4 regions of the Dactylosporangium sp. CA-139114 genome follow, and region 1 is predicted to be linked to each of the others. Evidence: riboswitches for the same ligand, from Rfam matches in the RefSeq annotation. Region 1 holds a riboswitch; each other region holds the start of a gene.
What was found. A riboswitch is a leader RNA that binds a small molecule or an ion and turns the genes downstream of it on or off. The one in region 1 is predicted to bind cyclic di-AMP.
Positions count from the first base shown of each region.

Region 2: it holds a riboswitch for cyclic di-AMP, as region 1 does, so the genes downstream of both, ACQP2P_RS13945 (NlpC/P60 family protein) here and ACQP2P_RS20345 (hypothetical protein) in region 1, are expected to answer to the same signal.
Region 3: it holds a riboswitch for cyclic di-AMP, as region 1 does, so the genes downstream of both, ACQP2P_RS44830 (coiled-coil domain-containing protein) here and ACQP2P_RS20345 (hypothetical protein) in region 1, are expected to answer to the same signal.
Region 4: it holds a riboswitch for cyclic di-AMP, as region 1 does, so the genes downstream of both, ACQP2P_RS00385 (NlpC/P60 family protein) here and ACQP2P_RS20345 (hypothetical protein) in region 1, are expected to answer to the same signal.

Region 1 is NZ_CP192080.1:4,480,617-4,485,510, forward strand. Features, by position in the region: gene ACQP2P_RS20330 (cytochrome c oxidase assembly protein) at 1-229, opposite strand, end outside; gene ACQP2P_RS20335 (DUF2243 domain-containing protein) at 226-729, opposite strand; gene ACQP2P_RS20340 (hemerythrin domain-containing protein) at 814-1,368, opposite strand; gene ACQP2P_RS20345 (hypothetical protein) at 1,443-2,258, opposite strand; cyclic di-AMP (ydaO/yuaA leader) riboswitch at 2,542-2,685, opposite strand; gene ACQP2P_RS20350 (glycerol-3-phosphate dehydrogenase/oxidase) at 2,857-4,575, opposite strand; gene ACQP2P_RS20355 (MIP/aquaporin family protein) at 4,568-4,894, opposite strand, start outside.
Region 2 is NZ_CP192080.1:3,067,529-3,072,422, forward strand. Features, by position in the region: gene ACQP2P_RS13935 (SpoIIE family protein phosphatase) at 1-2,133, opposite strand, end outside; gene ACQP2P_RS13940 (alpha/beta fold hydrolase) at 2,137-2,937, opposite strand; cyclic di-AMP (ydaO/yuaA leader) riboswitch at 3,465-3,609, shown strand; gene ACQP2P_RS13945 (NlpC/P60 family protein) at 3,617-4,615, shown strand; gene ACQP2P_RS13950 (HEAT repeat domain-containing protein) at 4,667-4,894, shown strand, end outside.
Region 3 is NZ_CP192080.1:9,953,414-9,958,307, reverse strand. Features, by position in the region: gene ACQP2P_RS44840 (App1 family protein) at 1-81, shown strand, start outside; gene ACQP2P_RS44835 (exopolyphosphatase) at 78-1,040, opposite strand; gene ACQP2P_RS44830 (coiled-coil domain-containing protein) at 1,113-2,135, opposite strand; cyclic di-AMP (ydaO/yuaA leader) riboswitch at 2,145-2,293, opposite strand; gene ACQP2P_RS44825 (glycoside hydrolase family 19 protein) at 2,542-3,666, shown strand; tRNA gene ACQP2P_RS44820 (tRNA-Lys) at 3,804-3,875, shown strand; gene ACQP2P_RS44815 (hypothetical protein) at 4,049-4,420, shown strand; gene ACQP2P_RS44810 (GH25 family lysozyme) at 4,786-4,894, shown strand, end outside.
Region 4 is NZ_CP192080.1:80,059-84,952, forward strand. Features, by position in the region: gene ACQP2P_RS00370 (hypothetical protein) at 1-761, shown strand, start outside; gene ACQP2P_RS00375 (class I SAM-dependent methyltransferase) at 918-1,547, opposite strand; gene ACQP2P_RS00380 (LamG-like jellyroll fold domain-containing protein) at 1,745-2,590, shown strand; cyclic di-AMP (ydaO/yuaA leader) riboswitch at 2,699-2,831, shown strand; gene ACQP2P_RS00385 (NlpC/P60 family protein) at 2,843-3,841, shown strand; gene dcd (dCTP deaminase) at 3,871-4,449, opposite strand; gene ACQP2P_RS00395 (MarR family winged helix-turn-helix transcriptional regulator) at 4,430-4,894, opposite strand, start outside.

The DNA of each region.
Region 1 (4,894 bases):
TGCTGGCGAGCAGGTGCTGCAGCACGTGGGTGCGGAAGTCGCCCGCCGGCCACGGCGATACGGCCGGGTCCAGGCCGGCCGCCAGCAGGGCGGCGCCGGTCAGGAACAGCGCCGAGCGCCACCAGGGCCAGTGGCGGCGGCCGAGGCTCGCCATCGCGTCGTAGCCGAGCGCACCGGCGAGGACCAGGACCGGCAGCAGGCCGCCGCCGGCGGGATGGGCGTGGCTCACCGGGTGCGGCGGCCCGGCCGGGCGGAGCGCTGCAGCAGCCAGCCGGCGGCGATCAGGACGGCGCCGAGCACGAGGAAGCCCAGGTCCCACCAGCCCTGGTCGGGTCCGCCGTGGACGTGGTGGATGCCCAGGATCTGATGGTCGACCGTGCCCTCGACGAGGTTGAAGCCGCCCCAGCCGACCAGCACCCAGCCCCACAGGACACGCGAACCCCACACCCGGGCGCGCCCCGCCGTGATCCGGGAGTACAGCAGCGCCAGGCCGGTCAGCACGGCCAGCCAGGTGCAGGTGTGGAACAGCCCGTCCCACAGCGTGTTCACCCGCAGACCCGCGAGCGTGTCCGCCGGATACCTGGTGGTACTGCTGAGCATGTGGTGCCACTGCAGTATCTGATGCAGCAGGATGCCGTCGACGAACCCGCCGAGGCCGGCGCCGAGCACGACGCCGGGTAGCACGATGCCGCGATCCGCCCGGGCGGCGTCCGTCTGCGTAGCCGTCATGGCGGCGTGAACTACCCACCGCCCGGCACCTGACACCAACCGGCTCCGGCCCGCACCGGGCGGGCCGGTGCGGGCCTTCGTGGGTCAGGTCCGGCGCAGAGCGTCCCGGATCTTGTCGAAGACGGCGATCGGGGGACCGGCGAGCAGGTTCGCCGTCGCGGACTCACCCGTGGCCGGGTGCGGCCGGGTCGGCGCGAGCTTCTCGGCCGCCTCGAACACGGAGGCCATCCGGCGCAGCTTCTCCGGCTCGACGGTGCGCCGCAGCTGCTCGAACTCCTCGGCCTCCTCGCGGGTGGCGTGCTCGATGACGTCGGCCGCGAACGCGCTGAGCCGCTCGTCGAACTCCGGGTGGTCGACGCCCAGGTCGTACAGCTCCGACAGGACCTGCTTGGCCTCGGACTCCTCGTGGAGCCGGGCGTCGACGACCTGGTCGCCGCGGTCACCCAGCGCCCGGCGGGCCTCCGGGTGCACGATCTGCTCCTCGGCGCTCTCGTGCACGGCGAGCAGCCGGACCAGGTCGAAGAACAGCGCTCGCCTCTGGTCGCCCTGCGCGCCGGCGAGCCGGTTGAAGAGGACCTTGATCTCGGCGTGCTGGTTCTTCAGGACGTCGACGACGTCCTGGTGCTGGGTCTGGGTCACGCCCCACCTCCTTCGTCTCCGCAGGCGTCTACCCGCCGCCCCGGGCGCCTAACAAACCCCGGGGCGCGGGCGGATCACGGCACGGCGGTGACGACCTGCTCGGCGAGCGACTGCCACTGGGCGTACGCGTCCGGGAACGCCGACACCTGGACCGTCTGCGCCGCGACGGTGACGTCCATCTGCTGCCAGCCGGAGACCTCCATGAGCGCGTTGTAGAAGCGGCGCGCGGACTCCGCGGGGTTCATCAGCTCCTCGACGGTGCCCCAGTTCGGCCGCTGCTGGAACAGCCCGACGGAGTCGTGGTCGCTGCCCACACCCTCGTTGGGCAGGTTGAGCGACTCGGGAACGTTGGAGTTGGCGAGGTTGTGCAGGTGGCTCTCCTGCAGCGCGGTGGAGAGGGCCACGACGAACGCGCGGCTGGGCAGGCCCATCTGCTGTCCGGTGCGGATGATCGTCACGGCGTTGTTCATCTCGGCCTGGCTCAGCCCGCCGATCGGGGCGATGACCGCCGGCGTGGGCGGGGCGGTCGTCGGCGCGGCGGTGGCCGTGCCCGGCGGCGGCTGCGCCGTGGTTTTCGCCGGTGACGGCTTCGCCGCGGCGCTCGCCTTCGGCGACGGTTGCCGGCTGGGCGTGTCGCCGGTTCGCGCCTCGCCGCGCGATGCGCGGTTCACGGCGTCGGCCGCCCGCTCGTCGGCGCTCAGGTTCGACGACTCGTTCTGGGCCACGGCCAGCGCGCTCGGGCCGTGTGAGGTGAACGACAGCAGCGCGCCGATGACGGCGAACGCGACGACGGCGGCCGCGGAGTACAGGGCGATGCCGCGGCGGGCCGGGAGGCGACGGCCGGGCTGCTCCTGCCGCCGGTGCCGCCCGATGGTCTCATCGGCCGGCACGGGCGCACCTCGGCCGGAGCGAACGGTTCAGATTGTCGGGACGATTGGGTTTGCACTGGTACTGCACGGGAAACCTCGACAGTGTTCGACTCCGGGCCGGGGGTCCGGTGCGGAGCGGGGGAATGCGCGATCGACCGTCCACTGCGGACAGTGGCGGTCGTGGCGTTGTGATCGGGCAGCGGTGTGCGGGCCGGAGCGTCAGCCGATGCGGCGATCCGGGCGGGCCGGTGGGTCCGCTGGGCGATGAGCCGAGGTGGGGCCCCGCGTGAGGGCGTGCATGTGCTGCTCCTTCCGGTGCCGCCTACCGGGTTAGCTGACGGATTCGGGCGGGAGGATCGCCCTACCGTGCGGCGCGTGGCCGCACGGATTCACCCCTGTGATGCTTGGGTCCCCGGCTCGTTCGAGCACGACTCGGCGGGCCGCCGCGCCGTCACCGGAACGGTGACGATCACTCGCGGCGAGCCCCATGACCATAGCGGCTTCTCAGGCGCAGGTGAACCCCTCGATCGGAACTGCCGAGATGCCTTGTGCACCCCGGCCACCTGCGACTTCTCTCAGGAAGCGGCGCCGATCGAAGGGAAGTCTGTCGATGTGTGCGTCAGGCGGCGCGCACCACCGGCACCACGTCGGGGGCCGCGCGGCGGATCCGCTCGGCGGTGCGGTCGTCGGGCTGGGTCTGGGAGGCCCGCTCCGCCTCCACGCGCAGCCGGTAGCTGTCCACCTCGCGGTCGACCTGCTCGGCGGTCCAGCCGAGCGCGTCGGCCATGAGCATGGCCACGGGGCGCACCGCCGTCACGCCCCGGTCGAACGTCTCGATCGAGATGCGGGTCCGGCGGGTGAGCACGTCCTCGACGTGCCGGGCGCCCTCGGCCAGCACGGCGTAGCGCACCTCCGCCATCAGGTAGTCGTCGGCGCCGGGCACCGGCCGCGCCAGCCGCGGGTCGGCGGCGAGCAGCTCCAGCACCTCGGGGACGAGGCTGCCGTAGCGGCCGAGGAGATGCTCGATCCGGGCGACGTGCAGGCCGCTGCCGGTCGCGAGCGCGGCGCGCTGGTTCCACAGGGCCGCGAAGCCGTCCGCGCCGACGAGCGGCGTCTGGTCGGTGCACGACGGCGGTATCGCCCCGCCCAGCCCGTGCACCGCGGCGTCCACGGCATCGGCGGCCATCACCCTGTACGTGGTGTACTTGCCGCCCGCGACCGCGACGAGCCCGGGCACCGGCGTGGCGACGAGGTGCTCGCGCGACAGCTTCGAGGTGAGCTCCGACTCCCCGGCCAGCAGCGGGCGGAGGCCGGCGTAGACGCCCTCGACGTCGTCGTGGCGCAGCGGCGTGGCGAGCACCTGGTTGGTCTCGCGCAGCAGGTATTCGATGTCGGCGCGCGTCGCGGCCGGATGCGCCTTGTCCAGGGTCCAGTCCGTGTCGGTGGTGCCGACGATCCAGTGCCGGCCCCACGGGATGACGAACAGCACGCTCGTCGCGGTGCGCAGGATCATGCCGGTGGAGGAGCGGATCCGGTCGCGGGGCACGACCAGGTGGATGCCCTTCGAGGCGCGGACGTGGAACTGCCCGCGCTCGCCGATCAGCGCCTGGGTGTCGTCGGTCCACGCGCCGGTCGCGTTGACGACCTGCCGGGCGCGCACCTCGAACTCGCGGTCGCGCTCCAGGTCGCGCACCCGCACGCCGGTGATCCGCCCGCCCTCGCGCAGGAAGCCGATGACCTGGGCGCGGGACAGCACGTGCGCGCCGTAGGCGGCGGCGGTGCGGGCCACGAACATGGTGTGCCGGGCGTCGTCGACCTGCGCGTCCCAGTACTGCACGGCGCCGACGAAGCTGTCCGGGCGCAGCGCCGGGCAGACCCGCAGCGCGGCGCGGCGGCTCAGCTGGCGGTGGCGGGGCAGGGCGCCCCGGTCGCGTCCGGCCATGATGTCGTACAGCGTGATGCCCGCGCCGACGTAGCCCCGCTCCCACACGTGGTGGGTGAGCGGGTAGAGGAACGGGACCGGCCGGACGAGGTGCGGGGCCAGGCGGCTCAGCAGCAGACCGCGCTCGCGCAGTGCCTCGCGCACCAGCCGGAAGTCGAGCATCTCCAGGTAGCGCAGGCCGCCGTGGATGAGCTTGCTCGACCGGCTCGAGGTGCCGCTGGCGAAGTCGCGCATCTCCAGCAGCCCGGTGCTCAGGCCGCGGGTGACGGCGTCGAGGGCGCAGCCCGCCCCGACCACGCCGCCGCCGATGACGACGACGTCGAGCTCGGTGCCGGTCAGGGCCGCGGCGGCGTCGTCCCGGGCGGCCGGTGACAGGGTGCCGGTGCGGTCAGCCACTGCTGACGTCCACCCTCCCCGGCGTGTGCCGCCGGGCCGGCAGGTAGCGCCCGATGGCGAGCCGGTACGCCCAGGCGCCGAGGATGCCGCCGACGAGCGGCGCGACGATCGGCACCCAGAAGTACGGGTAGCCGGTCTGGTCCACGAACGCTCCGCCGTAGCCGGTGAGGAACGACGCGACCCGCGGCCCGAAGTCGCGGGCCGGGTTGATGGGGAAACCGGCGGCGGCGCCCCAGGCCATGCCGATCATCACGACGATGAGCCCCACGAGCAGCGGCGCCAGGTTGGACCGGGGCGCGTTGTTGCGGGCATCGGTCAC
Region 2 (4,894 bases), 1.4 Mb from region 1:
GGCGTCGAGGGCCGCGCGGAAGCCGGCGAGGGCCTGCATGCGCGCCGGGACCTCGACCCGGAACGGCGGCGCGTCGGCGTAGTCCAGCGCCAGCAGGCACATGTCGTCGTGCCCGCCGCCGCCCGGCAGCATCGCGTCGCTGAGCTCGGTCGCGAGCGAGCCCAGCGGCGTCTGCCAGTGCTCGGCGGCCGCCGCCGCGAGCCGGTCCAGGCCGTGGTGGAAGCGCTCGCCGCGGCGCTCGACGAGCCCGTCGGTGTAGAGCACCAGCCGCGAGCCGCGGGGCACGGTCAGCATCGCCTCGCTGCGCGCCCGCCGCGCCGCGGTGGCCCCGAGCGGCCCGGAGCGCGCGCCCCACAGGAAGCTCGACGCCCCGCCCGGCTCCACGAGCAGCGGCGGCGGGTGCCCGGCGCACGCGTACCGCAGCACCCCGCTGTCCAGCGCCAGCTCGGCATACGCGAGCGTGGTCATCTGCCCGGCCGCGAAGTGCGAGACGAAGTCGTCCATGTGCCGCAGGACCTCGGCCGGCCCGTCGTGCGCGGTCGCGAGCGCGCGCACGGCGCTGCGCAGCTGGCCCATCGCGCTGGCCGCGTGCAGGCCCCGGCCCACCACGTCGCCGACGACGATCCCGACGCTCTCGGCCGAGGTCGCGAACACGTCGTACCAGTCCCCGCCCACCTCGAGCGTGTGCACCGCCGGCCGGTACGCGGTCACCACGTGGTAGCGCGGGTCCGCCGGCCAGTCGCCGCTGAGCATGCTGCGCTGCAGGGTGTGCGCCACCTCGCGGTCCCGCTCGGCCAGCCGCGCGTTGTCCAGCGACAGCCCCGCCCGGTCGGCGAGGTCGGCGAGGAACTCAGGCCCGACGTGCCCGGCCCCGGCCACCTCGCCCCCGGCCAGCAGCAGCGTGCCGAGCATCGTGTTGCGCGCCCGCAGCGGCAGCACCAGCGCCCGCGCGCCGTCGATGGTGATCAGCGGGGCCGCCACCGGTGCCGCTCCCGTCCGCCCGGCCGCGTGCACCGAGGCGAGCACGTCGTTGGGGATCGTCCAGCCCCCGCCCGGCCGCGCGGGCGCGGACGCCCGCCAGGCCGGCTCCCCGGCCGGCGCGACGGCGTCGAGGTCGATCTGGGCGTAGCCGGCGACGTCGGGGACGAGCAGCTCCACGAGCCGCATCGCCCGCCCGGTGAAGCCGACGGTCTCGGCGAGGTCGCGGCTGAGCCGGGCCAGGAAGCCCGACTGCCACGCGCGGCGCGTCGTCTCCTCCAGCAGCCGGATGCGCTCGAGGGCCTGCCCGGCCTGCCGGCCGACGGTCCGCATGAGCTCGATCTCGTCCTCGCCGAACGCCTGTGGGCGCGCGGGCTGCGGCTCGCCGGAGCCGGGCCGGTCGGGCGCGAACACGAACGACACCACCCCCAGCACCCGCTGATCCGCCAGCATGGGCGAGACCAGGCGCAGGCCACCGTCCTCCTCGGCGTGCCGGACGACGTCGAGCAGGGCCGCGGCGCGCGCCTCCGGGGCCTGGTCGTCGAGCGAGAGGAGCTCGTCGGCGACGCCGAGCGGGCGCAGCGCGGCCTGCGCCGGGTCGAGCAGCCACACGCGGGTCGCCGAGGCTGCGAACGCCTCGTCGCCGACCCGCACGATCGGCGCGACGATCTCCTCGGCCCGCCCGATCGCGGCGCAGCGCACCACCATCTCCTGCAGCAGCCGAACCCGGGTCGCGTTGCGCTCGGCGCTGCGGCGCTCCTCGAGCAGCTGCCGCTCGTACATCCGGCGCTCCTTCGCGTCGAACACCGTCATCCGCACGAGGGCCTGGCTGCCGGCCGGACCCGCGCGCAGCACCGCGTTGACGAACGCGTCGAGCCGGGAGCCGTCGGCCTTGCGGAACTCGGCCGCCGCCTCCCGGACCTCGCCCTGCAGGTGCAGCAGCGGCGCCAGGTGCGTCTCGTGCCAGATCCGGCTCCCGGCGGCGTAGAACTCGTGCACGCGCCGGCCGGCCAGCTGGTCGCGGCGCCAGCCGGTCCACCGCAGGAACGTGCGGTTCACGCGCACGATGGTGCCGTCCGGCAACAGCGTGAGATACCCGCAGGGGGCGCTGTCGTACAGTTCTTCGGCGTTCTCCTCGGGCAGCGGCTCGGGCACGCGTCAGCCCGTCCGCAGGAAACCGTCGATCGCCGCGAACGTCTCGTCCGGGGCGCTGAGGTGCGGGCAGTGGCCGGTCGCGTCGAGGACGACGAGGGTGCTGCCGGGGATGTTGGCGTTGCAGTACGCCCCCACCTCCCGGGGGGCGATGACGTCCTCGGAGCACTGCAGGATCAGCGTCGGCACGCTCACCTTGCCCAGATCCGCGCGAGTGTCGGAGCGGAAGGTCACCTCGGCGAACTGCCGCGCGATCGCCGGATCGGTGCGGCAGAAGCTGTTGCTCAGCTCCTGGCCGAGCTCCGGCCGGTCGGCGTTGCCCATGATGACCGGCGCCATCGCCGCGGACCAGCCGAGATAGTTGCGGTCGAGGCTCTCCAGCAGCTCGTCGATCTCGCCGGCGCTGAAGCCGCCGTAGTAGTCGTGGTCGTCGATGTATCGCGGGGAGGGGCCGACGAGCACGAGCTTGGCGAACCGGTCCGGCTCGGCGTTCGCCGCGAGCAGCCCGATCATCGCGGCGACCGAGTGCCCGACGAACACGACCTCGCGCAGGCCGAGCTCGTGGAGCAGCTCGAGCAGGTCGTCGGCGTAGGCGCCGAGCGACGTGTACCGCCGGGGGTCGTAGGCGCCGAGATCGGAGTTGCCGGCCCCGACGTGATCGAACAGCACGACGCGATGATCGTCGGCGAACCGCGGCGCGACGAGCCGCCACATGTGCTGGTCGCAGCCGAAGCCGTGCGCGAAGACGACGGCCGGGGCGTGCTCGGGCCCGAGCAGCCGGACGTTGTTACGCTGGACTGCGCTCACGGTCCGTGACGTTACTCGTGCCCGGCGTGCGCGAACAAGGGCCTACATGGCCCGGCGGTGGTGGGCGGCCCGGCGCAATCCGGCCTTCCTGTGCGCATTTCGGCTGCTCGCGCCCGCCGGGTCGATCCGCGGCGGGGGTGGTGCGGGTACACCCGTTCGTTGGAACGTTTCCTCCGCCGCCGGCCCGGCAGTGTCCACTTCGGAGCGTCGCCGGCCCGTCCCCCGCTGCCGCGCGGCCGTGGCGTTGTGTGCGGCATGGAGATGCTTGCGGGCGAGGAGGGCCGTCCCCGTCGAGATCGGCGATCGCCTGAACCGCTGCGCAGCGCTGGACGGGCCGCGGCCGTGATCGGGAGCAATCGGGCGATATCGGTAGCCATCGCCGCAACGTGATCTTTGAGCGAACGTTAAGTGTTGCTTAGGGCGGTTCCGCCGCCGGGATCCCGCCGATACGTTTGGTGCGGCCTGCCAGGCCACAGCCGCTCACCGAGGGCGGCCCGGGCAGGCTCCGCCGAGTCGTACGACGGCCCTGGCAACAGGCGCCGGCGCGTGAGCCGGGGACCCATCCGGGGCTTGCTCCAGGGGTGAATCCGCGACCGTCACGGTCGTGGTAGGGCGAACCTTCTTCTCGCCCGAACCCGTCAGCTAACCCGGTAGGCGGATGCGAAGAAGGACGCTTGCCGTGTTCAACCGACGGACGGCGCTGCGCTCGTTCCTCATCGGAGTGGCGGTCGCGGCGATGGTCGCGCCGGCGTGTGCCGCACACGCCGACCCGACGCACGACGAACTCCAGGCCCAGATCGACAAGGGCAATGCGGAGCTCGAGCACATCGTCGAGGACTACAACAAGATCAACGGTGACCTCGAGGCCACCCAGGCCACGATCAAGCAGCGCGAGACCGACCTGCAGCCGCTCGAGGCCAGCATGGACGCCGCCCGCGCCACCGCCGACCAGATCGCCGTCAACGCCTACAAGTCCGGCGGCAACCTGAGCTCCTGGTCGCTGATGCTGGGTGCCACGTCGTCGGACGGCTTCTTCGACCGCGTCGGCACGCTGCAGCAGATCTCGCGCAACCAGCAGGCCGACCTCGCCAGGTATGCCTCGGCCAAGGCCGGCGTCGACGCCGAGAAGCAGCGCCTCAACGAGACCCTCGCGGCCCAGAGCCGGCAGAAGGCCGACCTCGAGGCGCGGCGCAAGCAGATCGAGGGCAACATCGCCAAGCTCGACGAGATGCAGCGCAAGGCCGACGCGGCCGCGGCCGCCGCGGCGGCGAAGGCGAAGACCCCGGTGAAGACCGCCAACCCGACCACCAACCCGGGACCGCCGCCGGCCGTCTCCGGCGCGGCGGGCAAGGCGGTCAGCTACGCGTGGGCCCAGCTCGGCAAGAAGTACGTCTTCGGCGCCGCCGGCCCGAACACGTTCGACTGCTCGGGCCTGACCATGATGGCGTGGAAGGCGGCGGGCGTCACGCTGCCGCACAACGCCGCGCAGCAGTGGGGCAAGGTCAAGCACATCTCGCGGGCCCAGCTCGCCCCCGGTGACCTGGTGTTCTACAACGGCCTCGGGCACGTGGGCATCTACATCGGCAACAACCAGATCATCCACGCCCCCAACAGCCGGACCGTGGTGAAGGTCGCCCCGATCGACATCGACTCGCTCTACGGCTACGGCCGCGTGTAACCCCACCGGCGGGACCCGAGCCCGGCCGGACACGTCGTAGGATCGCCGCCCATGGATGACGCCGACGTGTTCGCCGGGCTCGATGCCGTCGCGTGGAAGCGGCTGCGGCACGCCTACGGCTGCGCCGCGGGCGTCCCCGCGATCCTGCGCGGCCTCGCCGACCCCGACCCGGCCGTGCGCGAGGTGGCGCTCGACCAGTTCTACGGGGTCGTGCACCACCAGGGCGACGTCTACCGCTGCACCCTCGAGACCCTGCCGTTCCTCACCCGCATCGCCACC
Region 3 (4,894 bases), 4.7 Mb from region 1:
CCGCCCAACGACCGGCGCTGGCTGGGCGCCCCGGACGGCGCCGGCCTGTGGCGCCTGCTGCGGGACACCGAGATCCTCTAGTGCTTGGTCGCCGCCGTTGAGCTCATCGGCGCGCCGACCTTCTCGATCAGGTCGTGCAGCACCTGCTCGGACTGGTCGTGCGGGACCTGGCAGGTGCCCGCGGCGAGGTGGCCGCCGCCGCCGTACTGCAGCATGACCGACCCGATGTCCGTCGGGGACGTGCGGTCCAGGATCGACTTGCCGACCGCGAAGACCGTGTTGAGCTTCTGCTTGCCCCAGATGACGTGGATCGAGACGCGGGCCTCGGGGAAGAGTGCGTAGACCATGAAGCGGTTCCCGGCGTAGATCGTCTCCTCGTCGCGCAGGTCGACCACGACCACGTCGCCGTGCATGTGCGACACCCGGCGCAGCTGGTCCACGAAGAGGTCCTGCTGCTCCCGGAACAGCTCGGCCCGCTCGGCCACGTCCGGCAGGGCCAGGATCTCCTCGACGTCCTGGTGGTCGATGCACGCGTCGATGAGCTGCATCATGAGCTGGTAGTTGGAGATGCGGAACTGGCGGAAGCGGCCCAGCCCGGTGCGGCTGTCCATCAGGAAGTTCAGCAGCGTCCAGCCGGTCGGCTGCAGGATCTCGGTGATGTCGTACTGCGCGGAGTCGGCCCGGTCCACGGCGACCATGAGCTCGTCGGAGACCTGCGGGAAGCGCTCGGCGCCGCCGTAGTGGTCGTAGATCACCCGGGCCGCCGACGGGGCCTCCGCGTCGATGACGTGATTGGTCGCCTGCCCGTGTTGGAGCTTGGCCGCTCTGAGCGTCTCCGAGTGATGGTGATCGAAGACCAGGTGGGCGCCGGGGGCGTACGGCAGGTTGGTGAGGATGTCCGTCGGCCCGACCTCGACCGCGCCGTCCTGCACGTCCTTCGGGTGCACGAACGTGATGTCGCCGATGAGGTCGAGGTGCCGCAGCAGGACCGCGCAGACCAGTCCGTCGAAGTCGCTGCGGGTCACGAGACGGTACTTCACTGCTATTCCCCCTGCGACGGAAACGGCCGGTCGATGGTTGCCCCATCGGCCGGCCGGTCGCGCGTTTGAGGATTACAGGATCGACAGGTGCACGTGATTCGTGTGGTCACTGGAGGGATCGCCGGCGACGCCGCTGTAATGGTGCCAGCCCACCGCCGGGGTCCAGATCTCCTTGAACCAGATGACGTACATGACGCCGAGCTGGTTCGCGTTCTTCACGAAGTACGCGGCCAGCGTGCTGCCGTAGACGTAGTCGTCACCGGAGGCCACGCCACCGAATCCGTTCTTCGTCTGGACCGAGAAGTCGCACGCCCGGCCCTTGGGGTGCTCGTAGGGCCCGCTCGGCCGGAAGCACGCGACGAACCGCTTGAAGCCGTCCTTCTGCGCCTCCTGCATCGCGTGGAGCATGCGCGGGGTGATGCAGCCGGTGGTCGTGGGGTCCTTGACGCTGCACGACTCCTTCGGCAGCCCGCCGCTGGACGTGCGCGGCACCGGGTCGGCGGTCGGCAGGTTCGCGGTGACGAAGCCCTTGCTCGGCCCGCCGGCCAGCTTCAGGGCGGTCTCCGCGTCCTTCTTCTTCTGCTCCATCGTCTGGACCTGCTGCTGCTGCGCGGCGACCTCGTCCTCGAGCGCCTTCTTCTGCGCGGCCTGGCTCTCCTTGAGCCCCTTGAGCTCGTGCAGCAGGTTGTCGTTGTGGTGGGCGATCTGGTTGATGGTGTCGGCCCGCTCGGCGAAGCTGTCCGGGGTGCCGGCGTCCATCAGCGCGGCGAACGTCGTCAGCGGGCCGGTGCGGTAGGCCGCGACGGCGACCGCCGCCACCTGCTCCTGGACCGTGGCCAGCTGGGCCTCGGTCGCCTGCAGCTGCGCGGTGAGCTCGCCCTGGCGCTTGACCGAGGCGTCGAACTTCTCCTTCGCCTCGGACCAGGCGCGGGTGCTGTCCTCGAGCACGGAGCCCAGGGTCGGGTTCGCGCTGGACCCCTCGTCGCCGGTGTCGCCGCCGGGCTCGGCCGCGGCGGGCGTGGCGGCGAGCCCCCCGACTACCAGAGCCGCCAGCAGCGCGACGATCATGCGCCGGTAGGGATGTCGCGATGACATCTGGTTCGTTGTTCCTTCCGTCGGCCGCCGACCGAGTTAGCTGACGGGTTCGGGACGGAACGATCCCTACCGCCCCTCCGATCGGGAAGGGCGGACTCACCCCAACGTAACGGTGGGTCCCCGGCTCGCCACGTGCGGCGATTGGGCGGCAGCCCCGCCCGGCACCGGGGGCGGCGCCTGCTGGACGTGACCGTGGGTCACTGTACCCAGGGCGCTTCTTTTGCGCACCGCACCGTTTGTGCGGAGATCTTTTCGACCTGGACTAAGTGATGCAGATCACTCGCCGCGCCCGGGCCTCAAGGCAACCGTAAATATTCTTCATAAAAAGATGACGTTCGCTCCTTCGACCCGCGGTGCCTGGTCATATGGGCTGGTCAATCGGCTGGTTCAGAAGGAGTGATCAACGGTGTCGAGAGTCCGCCTGCTGGCGATGCTCGCCGCGGTGACCATCGCGGGAGGGGTGGTCGCGGTGTTCAACATGCTGCCCGCCTCGGCCGCGTCGTGCAGCCCCGCGTGGCAGGCCTCCGCGGTCTACACCGGAGGCGCGACGGTCTCCCGCAACGGCCACAACTACCTCGCCAAGTGGTGGACGCAGAACGAGGCGCCGCCCGGGACCACCGGGGTGTGGCAGGACCAGGGCTCCTGCGGCGGTGGCGGCGGTTCGCCGGCGACCCAGCCGCCCCAGACCGGCTCGGCCGGCGGCTGCGACTTCCCGGCGTGGGTGCAGGGCCGCAACTACGTGACCGGCGACATCGTGAAGTTCACGGACGGCAAGTTCTACATCGCCGAGCACGACAACCCCGGCTACAGCCCCGTGATCAGCACCTGGTTCTGGGACCCGTACACCTGCTCGGGCACCGGCACCGGCACCGGCACCGGCGGCGGCACGACTCCGCCCCCCTCCAACGGCTCCTTCGTGGTCAGCGAGGCGCAGTTCAACCAGATGTTCCCGGGCCGGAACTCCTTCTACACCTACTCGGGCCTGGTGGCGGCGCTGTCGGCGTACCCCGGCTTCGCGAGGACCGGCTCGGACGACGTGCGCAAGCAGGAGGCGGCCGCGTTCCTGGCCAACGTGAACCACGAGACCGGCGGCCTGGTGTACGTCGTGGAGCAGAACACCGCGAACTACCCGCACTACTGCGACACGAGCCAGTCCTACGGCTGCCCGGCCGGCCAGTCGGCGTACTACGGCCGCGGCCCGATCCAGCTGTCGTGGAACTTCAACTACAAGGCCGCGGGCGACGCGCTCGGCATCGACCTGCTGCACAACCCGAACCTCGTGCAGACCGACTCGGCCGTCGCCTGGAAGACCGCCCTCTGGTACTGGAACACCCAGAGCGGCCCCGGCACCATGACCCCGCACAACGCGATCGTGAACGGCGCCGGCTTCGGCGAGACGATCCGGAGCATCAACGGCAGCCTGGAGTGCGGCGGGCGCAACCCGGCGCAGGTCCAGAGCCGCGTGGCGGCGTACCAGCGCTTCGTGTCCATCCTGGGCACGGGCACGGGGGCCGGCTCGCTGTCCTGCTGATCTTTCTCCCTCCGAACCCGGCGGCGGCCCTCCCATGGGGTGTGGGGGGCCGCCGCCGGGCGTTTTCGGGTCTGGTCGGCGGGGCTCGGGAAACGCGCGCGATGTCGAGGGGGCGGGCAGGGTACCCTGTTGGGCGCGGGCTGCTAGCTCAATGGCAGAGCTGCGGACTTTTAATCCGTAGGTTCAGGGTTCGAGTCCCTGGCGGCCCACTCGTTGACCTGCGCTTTTGCGTGCCTGGTCCGTCCGGTGTGGACGGTGGTTGCTCGGCGTGCGCTTCTTGCCGCTTCTGCTCTTGCGTGGCCCGTTCGGGTGCGGTGCAGCGGCTTGACCTGCGGGTTGACGGTTGGCTGGCCGGTCGGAAGGCCAAGGCGCTGCCGGCGGGGTGTTCGCGCAGGACCTGAACGGTGTGCCGGTCCAGGGCGATGACCCGGCGGCTGGCGGCGCTCTTCGGCGGTCCGACGAAGAGCGGCCGACCGGCGCAGGTGATTTGCTGGACGATCGTGGCGGTGCCGTGCTGGAGGTCGACGTCGCACCAGCGCAGCCCGACCGCTTCGCCGCGCCGCAGGCCCCGCGGGGCGACGAGCCACCACAGGGCGTAAAGCCGGTCGGCGGCGACCAGGAATGCGATTCGCCGGACTCGCACCCGTTTGACGTCAATGCTGCTCTTGAGGGCGCCGCCGCTGTCGCTTGGTCGGCGACGGAGCCTGACCACAATGTCGAAACTGGCTCACCAAGGCCGTTGCGGGTGTCCTGATGTGCTGATCCTGCTGTCGTTCTTTCGGCCATTTCTGCCTCGTGTGTCCCGGTGGTCGGTGTGCGACATCGACGATGCCGGGGTGCCCGGGGCGACGAAAGTTCACGTTCGTGCGTACATTCTCGGGCATGTCGTTACGGTTCCCGGTGTCCAGGCTGGCCGCCGCCACGTTTCTCGTCGCCTGTGGCTTGCTGCCGCTGGGGTTGGTGGGCGCGTCGGCGCAGTCGCCGGATGACGGTGGTGGATACGCTCACGCCGGCATGCCGCCGGGTGTGCATGCGAGCGCCGTCACTGGCGCGGCCGCGGTCACGCTGCCGGCGGGCTATTCGCAGGTGGGTATCGACGTTTCGAGCCACGACCATTCCGTGCATCAGATCGACTGGCCCGGTGTGGCGGCGGGCGGTGTCCGGTTCGCCTATGTCAAGGCGACCGAGGGCACGTATTACACGAATCCGTACTTTCATGCCGATTACA
Region 4 (4,894 bases), 4.4 Mb from region 1:
CCGCCATCGCGGTGCGGCCCACCGACGGGTCCCCGGCCGAGGCGGCGTGGCGGCCCAGCGGGATCACGCTCGCCGAGTGCCAGGCCCGCATCGCGGCGCCGGCCAACGTCCTCAGCGGTCAGGAGACCTGCGACTACCCGCAGGAGGAGCGCGATCGCGCGGCCGGGGCACCCGCGGCGGACCCGAAGGACCCCGTGTACGCCGGTGTGGTGCTCGCCGTCGGGCTGCAGTCCGACAACCGCGGCTGTGCGACCGGCGCGAACCGGCCCGTCGTGACGACCGTGTATCCGGTGCTGTCCGCGACGGTTCCGGCCGCGCCCGGCGTGCCGCACGTCGAGACCGCGTTCCAGCTCCAGGGCCTCGACGGCCCCATCCCGCAGGAGGGCGAGCAGTTCGGCGGCGACGGCAACTGGCCGGAGCACACCACGGCGCTGCCGATCGAGCGGATCGGGCCGCTCGGGCACGGGGTGTCCTACCGCTGGCGGGTCCGCGCCACGCCCCCGAAGGTCGCGGCCGCGGGCTGGTCGCGGTGGTGCGAGTTCACCGTCGCGCGGGCGGATCTGCGGCTCGACGAGTACCACACCTACCGGGTCACCCTGCCCGCCGAAACGTGGCGCGGGATCCTGGATGCGCTCGGACCGGCGCTGCCGCACGTCAACGGGTACTCGCCGCCGCACGGGCCGATCGAGTCGGCGGTGCGCGACACGAGCGGGTCGCGGTCGGCGGACCAGGTGATGGTCGCGATGGACGGCCGGCGCTAGAGCGGGGTCATGGACGACCTGGCGCAGGTGGCAACCCAGCGGAGCACGGCGGCGTGGCCGCTCGCCGACGCGCTCTCGGCCGGCCTGGGCGGCCCGGAGCGCGTCACCATGGGCTTCCCGCGCCGCTAGGAACCACCAATCGCCGGCGTCGCCGGCTCAGGGTCTGCGGGCGAAGATGGCCGCGCCCGGGGACTTGGTGTGCTGGTCCAACAACACGGTTGTCTCCACCGTGAAGCCGGCCTCCGTCAGCCACTCGGTCATCCGGGCCGGTTGGCGGCGGTGGACGTTCACTCGCATCGGGTGGCCGCCGTAGCCCTCGGTCTTCAGGCGGGCTCCGTCGCCCGCGTGGAAGCCGAGCAGCAGGACGCCGCCCGGGTTCAGGGCTCGGTGGAAGCCGGCCAGGGCCGGCGGGATCGACTCGTCGGGGATGTGGATCAGCGACCAGAAGGACAGGATGCCTCCGACCGGGGGGAGGGTCAGCTCCGTCATGTCGCCCACCTCGAAGGTGAGCCTGGGGTAGGTCGCACGGGCCAGGTCGATCATGGCCGGGGACAGGTCGATGCCGAAGGCGTCCGCGCCGAGCTCCGCCAGGTGGGCGGTCACGTGGCCGGGGCCGCAGCCGATGTCGGCCACCCGGGCGCCCGGCGGGAGCAGGTCCGCGAACAGTCGCAGGATGGCGGTCAGGTACGGGTCGCTGGTCAAGGCGCCGGTCACGAACTCGGCGTAGCTCTTGGCGACGGTGTTGTAGGAGGCGCGGGTCTCCTCGCGCCATGCGTCGTCGGGCATGGCCGGACACGTTACGCCGAGTGTGGGTTTTCTGGGCCCACGGACGTGGCAGAGAGGCCCGCCAGGGCCGAACGGTGTCTGACGGGAGCAACGGTCGTGCCCCCGGCGGACCGGAGCAATGAATCTTGTAACGCATTGGAGGGAACGCGCTCGAAACGGCCGCGCCGGCGTGGCGATTCGGGGCACCATGCCCGGTTATGCGCCGCCGCCGGTTGTTGCTGTGTGCCCTGCTTGCGTGTCTTGTCGGGCTTGCCGGCCTCGCGGTGCGGCGGGCGTCGGCGCCGCCCGGGCGGAGTGCGGCCGAACCACTGACCGGGCAGTCCGCGAAGGCGCCCGGCATGGGTAGCGCGCCGGCCGTGGCGGTGCCGTCCAGCGGGCCGGCCGGCTCGCCGGTGCACGGGGCCGTCACGGTGCGGTACACCTTCGACGACGGCCTGGCCGAACCGGTCGCGGACGTCTCCGGGCGGCTGGCGCTGCGCTCGCGGCGGGCCGAGGGCGGGCAGCTCGCCACCGTGGCCCACGACGGCGGACTCGCGGTGCGTTTTCCGCCCCGGTGTGAGCATTACGGTGCGCAGAGTTGTGCCCGCGTGATCCTGCAGAGTGCTCCGGCCGGGTTTCTCAATCCCGGTCGTGGACCCATTACGTATGGGGCCAGTGTGCTGGTTCAGCCGGAAGAGACTTCCAAGGGCGCCAATGTCGTCCAAAAAGGGTTCTCGGTCGGTGACAGTCAGTTCAAGTTGCAGGTCGACGGCGAGGCCGGGCGGCCCAGTTGTGTGATTGTCGGCACGCGTTCGTCGAGCATTTTCGTAGCGCTCTCGACACGTTCCGTGGCCGACGGGCGGTGGCACCGGCTCGCGTGTTCGCGCAGTAACTCGCTGCTCACGGTGTCTGTCGACGGGGTTGAGGCGGGGCGGGTCACCATTCCGTCGTCACTGTCGATAGTGAACGACGATCCGCTCTGTATTGGCGGCAAGGGGACTAGCGCGAACAACGATCAGTTTGTAGGGGCAATCGATGATGTGTTCGTCACTCGAATTGCCTGACCTTCGGGACAAATCGGACAACAATTGGATGCCGACTTGTCCATGAGAACCTGGCGCGCCTAACGTGAATTCGCGCCGGCTGGATGTCCGCGCCCACCACGGGCGCGCCAGGCGGCACCGCCGAGTCGATTTCGAGCCGGGGACCCACGTGTTCCACCGGGGTGAATCCGCGAGATCGCGGTAGGGCGACCTTCCCGCCCGAACCCGTCAGCTAACCCGGTAGGCGGCCATGGAAGAAGGAGTATCTCCTCGGTGGAGACCCATCTGAGGTGGACGCGGCGGCCCAACCGACTGGTCCGGCTCCTCGTCGCCACCCTCGGCGGTCTGTCCCTCGCCGTCGGCGTCACCGGCCTCGCGCACGCGGACCCCACGCCCGGCGAGATCGAAAAGCAGATCGACGAGAAGTGGAACACGATCGAGCCCGTCGTCGAGCAGCACAACCAGCTCAAGCTCGAGCTCGCCGCCAACAAGACCAAGCAGAAGCAGCTCGAGGACGCGATCGCGCCGCTGAAGGCCCAGGTCGACGCCGCCTTCGACAAGGTGAGCGCGTTCGCCGTGCTGCAGTACAAGAACGGGCGCATCTCGAAGCTCGACGCGATGCTCACCACGGGGTCGCCGGACACGTTCATCGACCAGATGACGATGCTCAACATGGTGGCCAAGGACGAGCAGGACCGGATCAAGGACGTTCTCGTCGCCAAGCAGCAGTACGACGCCCAGAAGCGTCCCCTCGACGAGCTGATCGCGAAGCAGGCCGAGCAGGAGGCCGCGCTCAATCAGCAGGAGACGCAGATCAACGCCGACATCAAGAACCTGCAGGACATGCGCCTCCAGGCCTACGGCAGCGGCAGCGGCACCGGGTCGCTCAAGCCGGTCGCGTGCCCGCAGCAGTACGACGGGAGCCCCGGCAGCCGGGCCGCCCAGTTCGGATGCCAGCAGATCGGCAAGAAGTACGTGTGGGCGACCGAGGGTCCGAACACGTTCGACTGCTCGGGCCTGACGATGTGGTCCTGGAAGCAGGTCGGCGTCACCTACCTGCGGCACTACACGATGTGGCAGTACCAGGACACCAAGCGCGTCTCGCGGGCCGACCTCAAGGCCGGTGACCTCGTCTTCTTCTACCCCGACAAGCACCACGTTGGGTTGTACGTCGGCAACGGCTGGATGGTCCACGCACCCAACCCCAGCCAACCGGTGCAGATGAAGAAGATCGACTCCGAGCCGATATCCGGATACGGCCGGGTGGCTTAAAAAGGGTGGGCCTTCGGGCCCACCCTTTTTTACTGCGTCGGCCAGGTGCGCCAGTTCTGCCAGGAGCGGCTCGGGGTGGGGCCGCGCTGACCCTGGTACCGCGAGCCGTACACCGCCGAGCCGTACGGGTGCTCGGACGGTGAGGACAGCCGGAAGATGCACAGCTGCCCGATCTTCATCCCCGGCCAGAGGCGGATCGGCAGGTTCGCGACGTTCGACAGCTCCAGCGTGACGTGGCCGCTGAAGCCGGGGTCGATGAACCCGGCGGTCGAGTGCGTCAGCAGGCCGAGCCGGCCGAGGCTGGACTTGCCCTCCAGGCGCCCGGCGAGCTGGTCGCCCAGCGTGATCACCTCGAGCGTCGAGGCGAGCACGAACTCGCCCGGGTGCAGCACGAACGGCTCGCCGTCGTGCACCTCGACCATGGAGGTGAGCTCGTCCTGCTGGATCGCGGGATCGATGTGGGTGTAGAGGTGGTTGTTGAACACCCGGAACCAACGGTCGAGCCGCACGTCGATGCTGGACGGCTGCACCAGCGCTTGATCGAAGGGCTCGAGGCGCAGTTGGCCGGCGTCGAGCTCTTTGCCTAGGTCACGGTCGGAGAGCAGCACCTTCAGAGGTTACCGAGTTGGCTTCGTCGGCTGCCCGGCCGGTGGCGGCCAACGCCTGCTTGGTGACACCGATTGCTACTTCCAGGGCATCTGGGGAGAAATGCGAAAAAGCTTCCCGCATGTGTACTCCCAGAGGCGCGAAAAACTCCGCCGCCAGCGCCCGGGCCTTCGGCTGAATGTGCAGGTGAAGCCGCCGGCGGTCCTCGGGATCGGGCCGCCGCTCGACGTGGCCGGCGCGCTCGAGCCGCACGAGCAGCGCCGTGGTGGCCGCGGGGCTGAGCGAGAGCCGGCGCGCGAGCTCGCCGGGCGTCAGCGGCGTCTGCTCCTCGGCCGCGCGCCAGATGTGCGCGATCGCGTTCATGTCGGTGCGATGCAGCCCGTGCGCCCGCGCGAACACGTCGACGAACCGGTCCGCCTCGACGTTGAACCGGCGGAGAAGATCGAT